Gemmatimonas sp.: one gene and its partner. Each later gene encodes a partner of the first gene's protein in a complex. Links are inferred from orthologs where the notes say so. Each region holds a gene or a part of one and is shown on either strand. Other genes may lie near its edges.

The links.
Region 2: the proteins of RMP10_RS10990 (region 1) and uvrB are in contact, whole or in part, in a crystal structure (PDB 7EGT), measured with the Thermus thermophilus proteins. The link is inferred for Gemmatimonas sp. from one-to-one orthologs. Residues at the interface, in WP_096412145.1 of Thermus thermophilus: His654, Arg656, Phe657, Gln666, Asp668, Glu669, Lys680, Arg681, Leu682, Ser683, Lys685, Tyr686, Ala687; in WP_096411307.1 of Thermus thermophilus: Glu23, Leu25, Arg26, Asp27, Gly28, Glu29, Arg30, Phe31, Arg55, Glu326, Asp327, Phe328, Glu379, Ser382, Gln383, His398, Gly400, Arg401.

The regions. Positions count from the first base shown.
Region 1 is NZ_JANPLK010000042.1:62,558-68,662, forward strand. The notes cover bases 371-3,485. They hold RMP10_RS10990 (UvrD-helicase domain-containing protein), read left to right. Parts: upstream 371-770; coding sequence 771-3,200; downstream 3,201-3,485. Other genes in these bases: RMP10_RS10985 (HAMP domain-containing sensor histidine kinase), read left to right, coding at 371-774; RMP10_RS10995 (Asp-tRNA(Asn)/Glu-tRNA(Gln) amidotransferase subunit GatC), read left to right, coding at 3,201-3,485. In the rest of the region: more of RMP10_RS10985, read left to right, coding at 1-370; more of RMP10_RS10995, read left to right, coding at 3,486-3,518; Asp-tRNA(Asn)/Glu-tRNA(Gln) amidotransferase subunit GatA, read left to right, coding at 3,515-4,927; Asp-tRNA(Asn)/Glu-tRNA(Gln) amidotransferase subunit GatB, read left to right, coding at 4,924-6,105. UniProt on the Escherichia coli protein: A helicase with DNA-dependent ATPase activity. Unwinds DNA duplexes with 3'-5' polarity. Translocates on single-stranded DNA with 3'-5' polarity. Initiates unwinding more efficiently from a nicked substrate than double-stranded DNA.
Region 2 is NZ_JANPLK010000043.1:129,288-135,198, reverse strand. The notes cover bases 1-2,921. They hold uvrB (excinuclease ABC subunit UvrB), read left to right. Parts: upstream 1-371; coding sequence 372-2,471; downstream 2,472-2,921. Other genes in these bases: tsaE (tRNA (adenosine(37)-N6)-threonylcarbamoyltransferase complex ATPase subunit type 1 TsaE), read left to right, coding at 2,461-2,921; RMP10_RS11790 (bifunctional (p)ppGpp synthetase/guanosine-3',5'-bis(diphosphate) 3'-pyrophosphohydrolase), read left to right, coding at 1-304. Outside these bases: more of tsaE, read left to right, coding at 2,922-2,934; RMP10_RS11775 (HD domain-containing phosphohydrolase), read left to right, coding at 3,014-4,495; tRNA (adenosine(37)-N6)-threonylcarbamoyltransferase complex dimerization subunit type 1 TsaB, read left to right, coding at 4,600-5,328; rimI (ribosomal protein S18-alanine N-acetyltransferase), read left to right, coding at 5,325-5,789; ssb (single-stranded DNA-binding protein), read left to right, coding at 5,878-5,911. UniProt on the Escherichia coli protein: The UvrABC repair system catalyzes the recognition and processing of DNA lesions. A damage recognition complex composed of 2 UvrA and 2 UvrB subunits scans DNA for abnormalities.

The DNA of each region.
Region 1 (6,105 bases):
CACTACGGTGACAGCCCGATGGTGCGCGGACTGCAGGTTATTCCTATCCTCCAGGCCTTCGGCATTGGACTGCTCGTCGCATTCGGTGTCTATGCGTTGATTGAACGCGGACGCGCCGATCGCGAGAAAGTATGGGCCGGTATGGCGCGTGAGGCCGCCCACCAACTTGGCACGCCGCTCTCGGCGATGGCCGGCTGGCTCGAACTGCTGCGGGACATGGTCACCACCGCGACCGCCACCCGCGCCGTCGATGCAATGGAGCAGGATCTGCAACGCCTTGAACGGGTGTCACATCGTTTCGAGCGAATCGGTCGTCCGCCGCGCGACGAGCAGGTGGATTGCGCTGAGCTGGTCGATCGGCTGGCCTCGTACTTCGCAGCGCGCGCGCCCACGCTGGCGCGCACCGTGCGCATTCGGAGCGAGCACCCCGAGGGGCCGCTCATGACGCGCGGCGACAAGGTGCTCCTGGAGTGGGTGTTGGAAGTACTGATCAAGAACGCGATGGACGCCCTCGCTGGTCGTGATGGAGAAGTCGTCGTGTCGGCCATTCCGCTCCCGGAGGGGGGCGTGCGCATTCGCGTGCAGGACAACGGCCCCGGCATTCCCCGCAAATTGCGCAAGCGCATTTTCGACGCCGGCTTCACCACGAAGGATCGCGGCTGGGGTATCGGCTTGTCGCTCGCGCGTCGCATCGTGCAGGAGAATCACGAAGGCAAGCTGATGCTCGCTGACACCGACCGCGGAGCGGCGTTCGACGTTATCTTGCACGCATGACGACGACGGGTTGGTCCGGTTCCCTCTTTGACGCGGTGCCCTCGGCACCTGCGCTCGATCTCGAAGCGCTGACGCGAAGCCTTAATCCCGGCCAGCGCGAAGCCGTGTTTCATGACGATGGTCCGGCGCTGGTGCTTGCCGGGGCCGGCTCCGGCAAGACCCGCGTGCTCACCACGCGCATCGCCCGACTCATCGGCGATCGCGGCGTGGCGCCCCACGAAATCCTCTCCGTCACGTTCACGAACAAGGCCGCCGGCGAGATGCGCGCCCGTATCGCCAAGTTTCTCGGGCACGAACCGAAAGGCATGTGGTGCGGCACCTTCCACGCCCTCGGCGCGCGCATGCTGCGCGGCGTGGCCCCGATCGTGGGACGCGAGCAGAACTTCACGATCTACGACGAAGACGACACCATCGGTGCCGTCAAGCGCGTCATGGAACGTCGCAAGCTCAGCCCCACGCAGTTCGCCCCCAAGGCCATTCTGAGCGCGATCTCGAGTGCCAAGAACGCGCTCGTATCTCCGAGCGAATACGCGCGTACGGCCCGTGACACCTTCACGACGGCCGTCGCCGGCGTGTACACCGATCTCGAACACGCCCTGCAGCAGGCCAATGCCGTCACCTTCGACGACTTGCTGGTGCTACCCGTTCGTGCGCTCGAGCAGGATGAAGCGTTGCGGGCGCACTATCAGCGGCGCTTCAAGTACGTGCTCGTCGACGAGTATCAGGACACGAACGCGGCACAGTTCCGATTCGTCCAGCTCATGGGCGGCGGATATCGCAACGTGATGGTGGTCGGCGATGATGACCAGTCGATCTACGGATGGCGCGGCGCCGACATCCGGAACATCCTCGACTTCGAGCGCGCCTTTCCCGGCGCGCGCATCGTGCGCCTCGAGGAAAACTACCGCTCCACGCCGAACATTCTCGCGCTCGCCAATGCCGTTATTGCCGAGAACACGGAACGGCGCGGCAAGACGCTGCGCGCCACACGGCCGGCTGGCGAGACGGTCACGCTCGTGGAAACGCTCGACGAGCGCGACGAAGCCGACTTCATTGCCGATACCATCACCGCACGCATGTCGCGCTCCGATCTTTCGCGGCGCGATTGCGCGGTGCTCTATCGCACCAACGCGCAGAGCCGCGCGATCGAAGACGCGTTCCGTCGTCGCAACATCCCGTACCGGCTCGTCGGCGCCGTCCGCTTCTACGATCGTCGCGAAATTCGCGACATCATGGCGTACCTCAAGCTCGTCGCGAATCCAGCCGATGACGAGGCATTCCGCCGCGCCGTGAACGTGCCCAAGCGCGGCTTGGGCGATGCCACGATCACGCTGCTGGTCGAGCGCGCGCAGCGGGATGGCGTCCCCTTGCTCACCATCGCCTCGCGCATCGATGTCGTGGCGGAGCTGCGGCCCGCTGCGCGGACGGCGCTGGCCGATTTCGTGTCACTCGTGCAGCGCCTGCGGAACGCGGCCGTCGATTCCGCGGTCGACGAGCTGCTCCGCGATCTTGCCGCCTCGATCAAGTACGCCGACCACCTGCGCGCCGAAGGTCCCGAAGGTCAGGAGCGCATCGAGAACGTGCGCGAACTGATCGCCGGTGCCGCTGAAGTCGTGGCCGATGAGGGCGGTGAAGTGGGACTCACGCCGCTCGATCACTTCCTGCAGTCGTCGACGTTGGTAGCCGGGATCGACAAACTCGACCCGAACGCCGATGCCGTCACTTGCATGACGATGCACAACGCGAAGGGACTCGAGTTCCCGCTCGTGTTCGTCTCGGGTCTGGAGGATGGGTTGTTCCCGCTGGCACGTGCCGCCGAGGATCCGAGTCAGCTCGAAGAGGAACGCCGACTGTTTTACGTGGGCATCACGCGTGCCGAAACCAAGCTGTACCTCACCTGTGCCGAGCAGCGTCGACGCAATGGCGAGATGATGTTCTCGATGCCGTCACGCTTCCTCAAGCAGGTCACGATCTCGCTGGCGGAACGTCAGAAGACGGCGCGCGCCAAGACCGAAGGACGCGGTGGCTTCGCGTCCATCGGCGGCACGCAGTCCTCACGCGACAGCGACGATTCGTGGGGACGCAGCAGCTACAGCGCCGGCGGCGGAGGCGGTGCCAAGCGCTCAGGTGGTCAGTACGGCAGCGCGTCGTACGGTGCGGGCAGCACAGCCTTCGGAAAGAGTGCTGGTGCATTCTCGACGCCGGCGCGACGCGACCGCCCCACCGAGCCGGAAGACGAGTCGCAAGATGCGCCGATGTTCGCCGTCGGTGAGAAGGTGCGTCACGCGAAGTTCGGATCGGGCACGATCGCAGAACTCACCGGCAGCGGGCGTGACCTGAAGGTGCGTATTGATTTCGAAGACGAAGAGATCGGCCGGAAGACTCTGGTGCTGGCGCAGGCCAAACTCGAACGCGGGTGGGAGTAGTTGTCGGTCTCCAACGAAGATGTGCTTCATGTCGCGCAACTCGCGCGCTTGGCAATCGACGACGCGCGGCTCCCCGGGCTCGTCGCGGAACTGAATGGCATTCTGCAGCACATGGATGCCCTGCAGCAGGCCACCATCCCCCAGGAACTCGCTGAACGCGACGTGGCGGGGATGCCGCTGCGTGACGACGGCGCGCCGCCGGTCGCGCTCCAACGCACGCGGGAGGCGTTCGCGCCAGCGACGCGTGAGGGCTTCTTTCTGGTGCCGCGTCTGGCGACGCATGGTGACGTCGGTTCCTCCGCCGAGGACGACGCATGAACGTGGAGTCGCTGAAGGCGCACTCGGTCGAAGCGGCTTGGGCGCAATACGATGCCGTTGATGCCGGACCGACCGGACTGAACGCGTTCCTCTCAGTGGACCGCGAAGGATCGTTGGCTGCTGCCACGTCGGTCGCGACGCACGCAGGGAATAGCGACCTCGCCGGCGTCCCCGTCGCGATCAAGGACAATCTCGCGACGCTCACGCTGCCGACCACCTGCGGCTCGCGCATTCTCGAGGGGTACGTCAGTCCGTTCGAAGCAACCGCAGTCAGGAAGCTGCGAGACGCCGGTGCCATCGTGATCGGCAAGACGAACATGGACGAATTCGCCATGGGATCCTCCACCGAGAATAGCGCGTACGGCCCCACGAAGAACCCAGTCGATCGCTCGCGCGTGCCCGGCGGTTCCTCCGGTGGTTCGGCCGCGGCGGTCGCGGCGGGCGTCGTCCGCCTCGCGCTCGGCTCCGAAACCGGTGGCTCCGTACGCCAACCGGCGGCGTTTTGCGGCATCGTCGGCGTGAAGCCCACGTACGGTCGCGTCAGTCGTTTCGGACTCGTCGCCTACGCGTCGTCACTCGATCACGTGGGCGTGTTCGCCCGGAACGTGTTCGACGCGGCACTCGGGGTGGAGATCATTGCCGGACACGATCCCTCCGATGCCACCTGTTCGGCGCGTCCGGTGCCCGCGTTACGGCAGTCAGCCGTTGTTGCCGACAGCGCCCAACCGCTGGCGGGTCTCGTGGTGGGTCGTCCGGTCGAGTACTTCACCGAGGCACTCGATCCCCGTATTCGCGCGCAGTGCGACGCGTCATTCGATCGCTTGCGGTCGCTCGGCGCCGAGGTGCGTGATGTGTCGTTGCCCCACACGTCGCTCGCGATTCCCGTGTACTACGTGCTCGCGCCGGCCGAAGCGTCCAGCAACCTCGCGCGCTACGACGGCGTTCGCTACGGAAAGCGTGCCGCGGCCGACGGTCTACGCGAGATGTACGAGCGCACGCGGTCCGGCGGTTTCGGCGCCGAAGTAACGCGTCGGATTCTGCTTGGCACGTACGTGCTCAGTGCGGGCTACTACGACGCCTACTATCGCCGCGCGCAGACGGTACGCACGCTCATCACGCAGGATTTCGAACGCGTCTTCGCCGAGGGGGTGCACGTGCTCTTCACACCCACCGCGCCAACCCCGGCATTTCGCATCGGTGAGGTGTCCGATCCATACGATATGTATCTCAGCGACATCTACACCGTGACGGCCAACCTCGCCGGCATCCCGGCGATGTCGCAGCCCATCGGCCTCGTCGATGGCCTCCCCGTTGGTGGCCAGTTCATGGCGGCGCGTTTCGATGAGGCCACCATGTTCAAGGCGGCGGCCGCGCTCGAGCATACAATGGCTCAGGGGGGTGGCGCATGAGCACTGCATCGCCAAGCACCGGCACGCCCATCGACTGGGAGCTCGTGATCGGACTCGAAGTACACTGCCAGCTCAAGACACGGAGCAAGATCTTTTGCGGCTGTGCAACGTCGTTCGGCGAGGCACCCAACACCAATACCTGTCCGGTGTGCCTCGGCCTACCGGGAGCGTTGCCGGTGCTGAATGCGCACGCCGTCGAACTCGCCACACGCGCCTCACTCGCGCTCGGCTCCACCGTGCACAACACCTCGGTATTCGCGCGCAAGAATTACTTCTATCCCGACTTGCCGAAGGGCTATCAGATCTCGCAGTTCGATCAGCCCATCGCGACCGGTGGTACCATCGTTGTCGATGACACCGCCACGCCTCCTCGCGCGATCCGCGTGCATCGCGTGCACATGGAAGAGGATGCGGGAAAGTCGGTGCACGATCGCTTCCGCGACGCGACCGCGATCGACCTGAATCGCGCCGGCACGCCGCTGATCGAAATCGTGTCGGAGCCGGAGATTCACTCGGCGGCCGATGCGGTGAGTTATCTCCGCCGCCTCAAGCAGATCCTCGAGTACACCGAAGTCTCCGACGCCAACATGGAGGAAGGCTCGCTCCGCGTGGACGTGAACATCTCCATACGCCCGCGCGGCGTGGAGACACTCGGCACCAAGACCGAAGTCAAGAACCTCAATTCGTTCTCGTCCGCTGAGCACGCCGTCGAAGTGGAGTTTGCGCGGCAGTGTGCCATTCTCGAGAGTGGTGGTCGCGTCGAGCAGCAGACGTTGCTGTACGACGAGAAGCGCAATCAGGTGCGCTCCGCGCGCAGCAAGGAAGGCAGCCACGACTACCGCTACTTCCCGGAGCCGGATCTTCCGCCGCTCGTGCTGGTCGACGAGTTCGTGCAGCGTCAGCGTGAGGCGCTTCCGGAGTTGCCGGCCGCCAAGCGCGAGCGCTTTGTAACGCAGTACGGTCTCGGCGCGGCCGACGTCGATCAGCTCATTGTGAACCGAACCCTGGCGGATCGCTTCGAAGCGGTCGCCTCGGCGGCGGGTGACCCGCGCCGCGCGGCGAACTGGATGCTGGGACCGGTGCTGGCGGCGGTGAACGCGTCCGGTGGGTCACTGCTCGACCATGCCGTCGATCCGGCCCGGCTTGGTGCGCTCATCAAACTCGAAGCGCAGGGCGAG
Region 2 (5,911 bases), on another replicon or contig:
GCACGAGCCAGAGCGACGGCTCGACATCGATTGGCACGAGATGGCGGGAGAGCGTTTCATTGTACGCCTTGCGATGGAAGGCACCGATCGTCGCGGCCTGTATGCCGACGTGGCGGCGGCTGTAAGTGCTACCGGCACGGACATCAAGAGTCTGGAACTGAAGACGATCGATGGCCGGGTCACGGGCTCGGCGATGGTCGAGGTCGAGAACCTCGCGCATTTGGAGCGCATCATGAAGGCCGCGCGTCGCGTGAAGGGCATCGCGGCGGTGTCCCGACGCGAAAAGATCACGGCCGAGGAGTAGGCGGCGGGCTCGGCCGCAGGGCGCGCGCCGCTACCCGAAGAAAAGCCGATCCCGCTATATTGCGACTATGTCAGCCCCGTTTCGACTCCAGAGCCCCTTCGCCCCTGCCGGTGATCAGCCGCGTGCGATCATCGAACTATCCGAGGGGCTAACGCGCGGCGACCGCTTCCAGACGCTGCTCGGCGTCACCGGGTCTGGCAAGACGATGACGATGGCAAACGTCATCGCGCAATGGGGGAGGCCGACGCTCGTCCTGTCGCATAACAAGACGCTGGCGGCGCAGCTGTACGGAGAGCTCAAGTCGTTCTTCCCCACGAACGCAGTCGAGTACTTCATCTCGTACTACGACTACTATCAGCCGGAGGCGTACGTCCCCTCGAGCGATACGTTCATCGAGAAGGATGCGAGCATCAACGAGGATATCGATCGACTCCGCCTGCGGGCCACATCCTCGTTGATGGAACGCGATGACGTCGTCATCGTGTCGACGGTGTCGGCCATCTACGGCCTCGGCGATCCGGTGTCGTATCGCGAGCGCATGGTGGCGCTGTCCCGTGGACAGCAGATCGCGCGCGACGACATTCTGCGGGCACTGGTCGGCATTCAGTATCTGCGAAACGATGTCGCGTTCGATCGCGGGACGTTTCGCGTGCGTGGCGACACGGTGGAGATCTATCCGGCGTACGAGGAGCAGGCAGTGCGCCTCGAGCTGTGGGGTGATGAGATCGAGCGCATCTCCAAGATCGACCCGCTCACCGGCGAAACGATTTCGACGCTCGAGCGGATGGCGATCTACCCGGCCAAACACTTCATCACGAACCGACCCACGATCGAGCGGGCGAGTATCGCCATTCGCGAGGAGCTCGCCGAGCGCTTGGCCGAGCTACGCACGCAGGGCAAGTTGCTGGAAGCGCAGCGGCTCGATCAGCGCACGAACTTCGATCTCGAAATGCTGGCGGAAATCGGTACCTGCGCCGGCATCGAGAACTACTCGAGGCACATCAGCGGGCGCGCGGCCGGCGAACGACCAGCCTGCCTGCTCGATTACTTCCCCGACGACTACCTCGTTGTGGTCGACGAGTCGCACGTGTCGCTGCCACAGATTCGCGGGATGTACAACGGCGATCGCGCGCGCAAGCTCACGTTGGTTGACTACGGATTTCGGCTACCCAGTGCGCTCGACAATCGACCGCTGGTCTTCGACGAGTTCATCCAGCTGGTACCGCGGCTCGTGAATGTCTCGGCGACGCCTGGGGAATTAGAGCTGCAACTCTCGGAAGGCGTGGTCGTCGAGCAAGTCATCCGCCCCACGGGCCTCCTGGACCCAGTCCTGGAAATTCGTCCGGTGAAGGGGCAGGTGGACGATCTGCTTCACGAGATTCGCATTCGCGAGCGCAAGGGCGAGCGGGTGCTGGTCACCACGCTCACGAAGCGGATGTCGGAAGATCTTACCGATTATCTGCAGCAGGTGGGTGTTCGGGTGCGATACATGCACTCCGATATCGACGCCATCGAGCGCATGGAAATCGTGCGTGGGTTGCGCCTCGGTGAATTCGATGTGTTGATTGGCATCAACCTGCTCCGCGAAGGGCTCGACATGCCCGAGGTATCGCTGGTGGCGATTCTTGACGCCGACCAGGAAGGCTTCCTGCGCAGCGATCGGTCGTTGATCCAGACGATCGGACGCGCGGCACGCCATTTGAACGGTATGGCGATCCTGTATGCCGACCGCATCACCGGGTCGATGCAGCGTGCCATCGACGAAACCGATCGCCGTCGGACGATTCAGCGTGAGCACAACGAGAAGAACGGGATCACCCCGCACGGCGTCCTGAAGAGCATCGATGATGTCCGGTTGATTACGCGGGTCGCCGATGCGCGCGCGCCGCACGAGGAGGCCACTCCGACCACCAAGCGATTGGGTGCCGAGAGCGCACCGCGGTCGCGTGAGGATTTGCAGACGCTCGTGGGGGAGCTGGAAGTCGCCATGCGCGAAGCGGCGATCGCCCTCGATTTCGAGGCAGCAGCTCGACTGCGCGACCAGCTCTTCGAAGTCCGCACCGCGCTCGGAGAGAAGCCGGAACAGGCGCGCGGCAACACGGCCGCTCCCAAGCGCCCCCCCGGTAGCGCACCGATGCGGCGCGCCGGAGGCAAGCGTGGCCGCTGACTCGCTCGGGTACTTGCTGGGGCGAGGCGCTCCGCGGGCCCCGGATCGGGATTCGCTGGAGGCGTGGGGGCGGGCACTCGGGGCGGTACTTCCGCGTCCGGTCGTAATCACGCTCGAGGGTGACCTCGGAGCGGGAAAGACCACACTGGTGCGGGCGATTTGCGTCGGGATCGGCGTCTCCGCCATCGAGGCGGTGACGAGTCCGACATTCTCGATCATCCAGCAGTATGACGCGCCTCGAGGCCCGGTGATCCACGCCGATCTGTATCGCTTGCGGTCGGACGCGGAACTGGAGATGCTGGGGTGGGATGAGGTGGTCGAGAGCGCGCCGGTCCTGCTGGTGGAGTGGCCTGATCGCGCCGTGAATACGTTGCCGCGTGACAGGATTCACGTGGTGCTCGGTCATGATCCGGAAAACGCGAATCGACGGTTACTCCGCATTCACGCGCCGACGATGCGCTGAATCTGCCGGTATGTCGGGATCGGGGTCGCGCCGGTGACCGTCCGGCGGACGTCGTCGTCATGGAATGGTGGAGCACCGCATGTCGGTCGGTGTCTCCCGCATCCCTCGCATCATCGCCATGCCCGTCGCCGGCCTACGCGTCTCGTACATTCGTCTGGCCGAAGTGATCTCGGCGTTGACATATGCGCTCGATCTCACCGAGGGACAGCGACCAGGTCACACGCTCCGGACGGCGCTGATCGCGATGCGGCTCGGTCGGGAGTTGCATCTTGATGACGAGACGATGGGAGCGCTGTACTACGCGGCGCTCTTGAAGGATTCCGGGTGTTCCAGCAACGCCGCACGCATGTCGGCGCTGTTCGGCAGCGACGATCAGGACGTGAAGCGCGACATGCGTCTGGTCGATTGGCACGATCGCTGGAGGCTCGCGATGCGTACCGCGAAGAACTGCGGCGTCGGTCGGAATCCGCTCGCCCGCGTGTCGCACTTCTTGCGTATCGCGCGCACGCCGTCGATGACGCGTGAAATCATCCAAACGCGATGCGAACGCGGCGCGCAGATCGCGCTCGTACTCGGATTCCCGGGGGCCACGAGCGAGGCGATCGCCCATGTCGACGAGCACTGGTGTGGCCTTGGTCATCCGGTCGGACTGGCGGGTGACGAGATCCCGTTGCTGTCGCGCATCTTGTTGATTGCGCAGACGCTCGAGGCGTATTGGAGTGAGAACGGTATCGATGCCGCGATCGACATGACTCGTCAGCGGCGAGGCCGTTGGTTCGATCCGCGACTCGTCGATCTCGTCGCTCCGTGGAAGCGCGATCGTACCTGGTGGGCTGTGCTCGCCGATAGCGCGAACCTCGAACAGGCGGTACTGACGCTCGAGCCGGGTGGTATTCCACTGCACGCCACCGACGAACGGCTCGACAGCATCGCGTATGCCTTTGCCGCGGTGATCGACGCCAAGACGCCGTACACCGCTCGGCATTCAACGAACGTCGCGCGCTATGCGGTGGGAATCGCCATGTCGATGGGGGCCGACGCCGACATGTGCCGTGATACCCTCCGTGCCGGCCTGTTGCACGATATCGGCAAACTAGGCGTCTCGAATCGAATTCTCGACAAGCCGGCCAAGCTCACCGACGAAGAGTTCGGGGAGATCCGGAAGCATCCGCGATGGACATGGGAGATCCTCGAGCGCGTCAGCGCGTTCAACGGATTCGCCCAAGAGGCCGCGCAGCATCACGAGCGACTCGACGGCAAGGGGTACCCCTGGAAGCTGGATGCCTCGCAGCTCGGACTGCTGTCGCGTGTACTGGCGGTGGCCGACGTGTATGAGGCGCTCACGGCCGATCGCCCGTATCGCGCCGGGTTGGAGGTGCCGGTCGTACTCGACATCATGCGTCGAGATCGGGGTACCGCCTTCGATAGCCAGGTGTTCGACGCAGCGGCGGCGCTGGCCGAACGCGGCACCTTCGCGGTGCTTGCTGAGGGACGTGAGGACCCGTTCCCCCAACTCCGTCAGGAGCCCGCCAAGTTTACCCGGATTGCCAGCGTGGCGTAGCGATCAGTCCCGGGGGGAACGCTGGCCGCGACGGCGCGTACTCGGCGCCGACTTGACGCGACGGAGGGCTGGGGATCGTTCGGTGGGCGCGCTAGACTCTGTGTATGTCCGCACGCGTGTTCCCTCAAGAGTCATTGGCGTTCCCGTCTGCACGGTTGCTCGTGCTCGAGTCCTCGACGACTGCCGGCTCGGTGGCGCTCATCGCCGATGGAGCGCTTGTCGCGATGCACCCCGTCGCCATGGGTGCCGGGCGTGAGGATCAGCTCTTCCCGGCGGTTCAGGCGCTTCTGAAAGCGGCCGACATGCAACCGCAGCATCTCACGGGCGTCGTCTGCGGAGAAGGCCCGGGAAGCTTCACGTCGTTGCGCATCGCGGCGTCGCTGGCGAAGGGGCTGGCCCACGGAGCGTCGCTGTCGCTGTTCGCCGTGTCATCGCTGCTCCTCGCGGCGGCGGACGCAAGCGACGCGCTGCCGGCCGGCCCCGCGGTGGTACATGGAGATGCTCTGCGAGGCGAGCGTTACGTCCTCGACGTCAGGTTTGACGAAAATCGCCGTGTGCAGGCGCAGTCTGCGCTCCAGCGCATGACACTGGAACAGCTCGACATGCACGTGGCAGGACGTCCTCGCCTAGCCGTGCTCTCGTCGCCCGTGGCGGAGCTCGAGACTCAGGTCGTAACACCGTGGTCAGCGCACCTGTTGCGGGTGGTACCGCACGCGTGGACCCGTGTCGTACCGTTGGAGAGCTGGGAGCCACAGTATGGGCGCCTGGCGGAAGCGCAGGTGAAATGGGAAGCGTCGCACGGTGCGACATTGCCCTCCCTCGGCGTTTCATGACTACGCCACTTCTCGCGATCCGGCCCACCAAGGCCGATGATGTGCCGGCGATGGCGTCGATCGAAGCGCTCGCGTTCAGCGACCCCTGGCCGTCACGGTCGTTTCACGAGCTCTTGGTGCATCCCTTTTCGCGAATGATGACCGCCGTCGATGCGTCGGGTGGAGTCGTTGGATATTGCATCATGCTGCAGGCCGCCGACGAGGCGGAGATCGCCAATATTGCGACGGCCCCTGGGATGCGCCGACGGGGGGTCGGGGCCCGGCTGCTGGACGATGCGATCGCGGCGGGGACTGACGCCGGGGTCGCCGCCATGTTCCTTGAGGTGCGCGAGTCAAACGCAGCCGCTCGCGCGCTCTATTCGTCCCGTGGATTTGCGGCCGTCGGGCGCCGCCGAGGGTACTACCGACACCCCGTCGAGGACGCCCTTGTGCTGCGTCGCGACGCCATGGCGTCCGAATAGCCCCGCGTGCGGCTTTCGGGTTTGGTTTGGTCAGAGGACCCTCCTAGCTTATCCGACACCCATTACCATCGTACTTCGAGGAGGCACCATGAGTCGCAGCCTGAACAAGGCCATTTTGATTG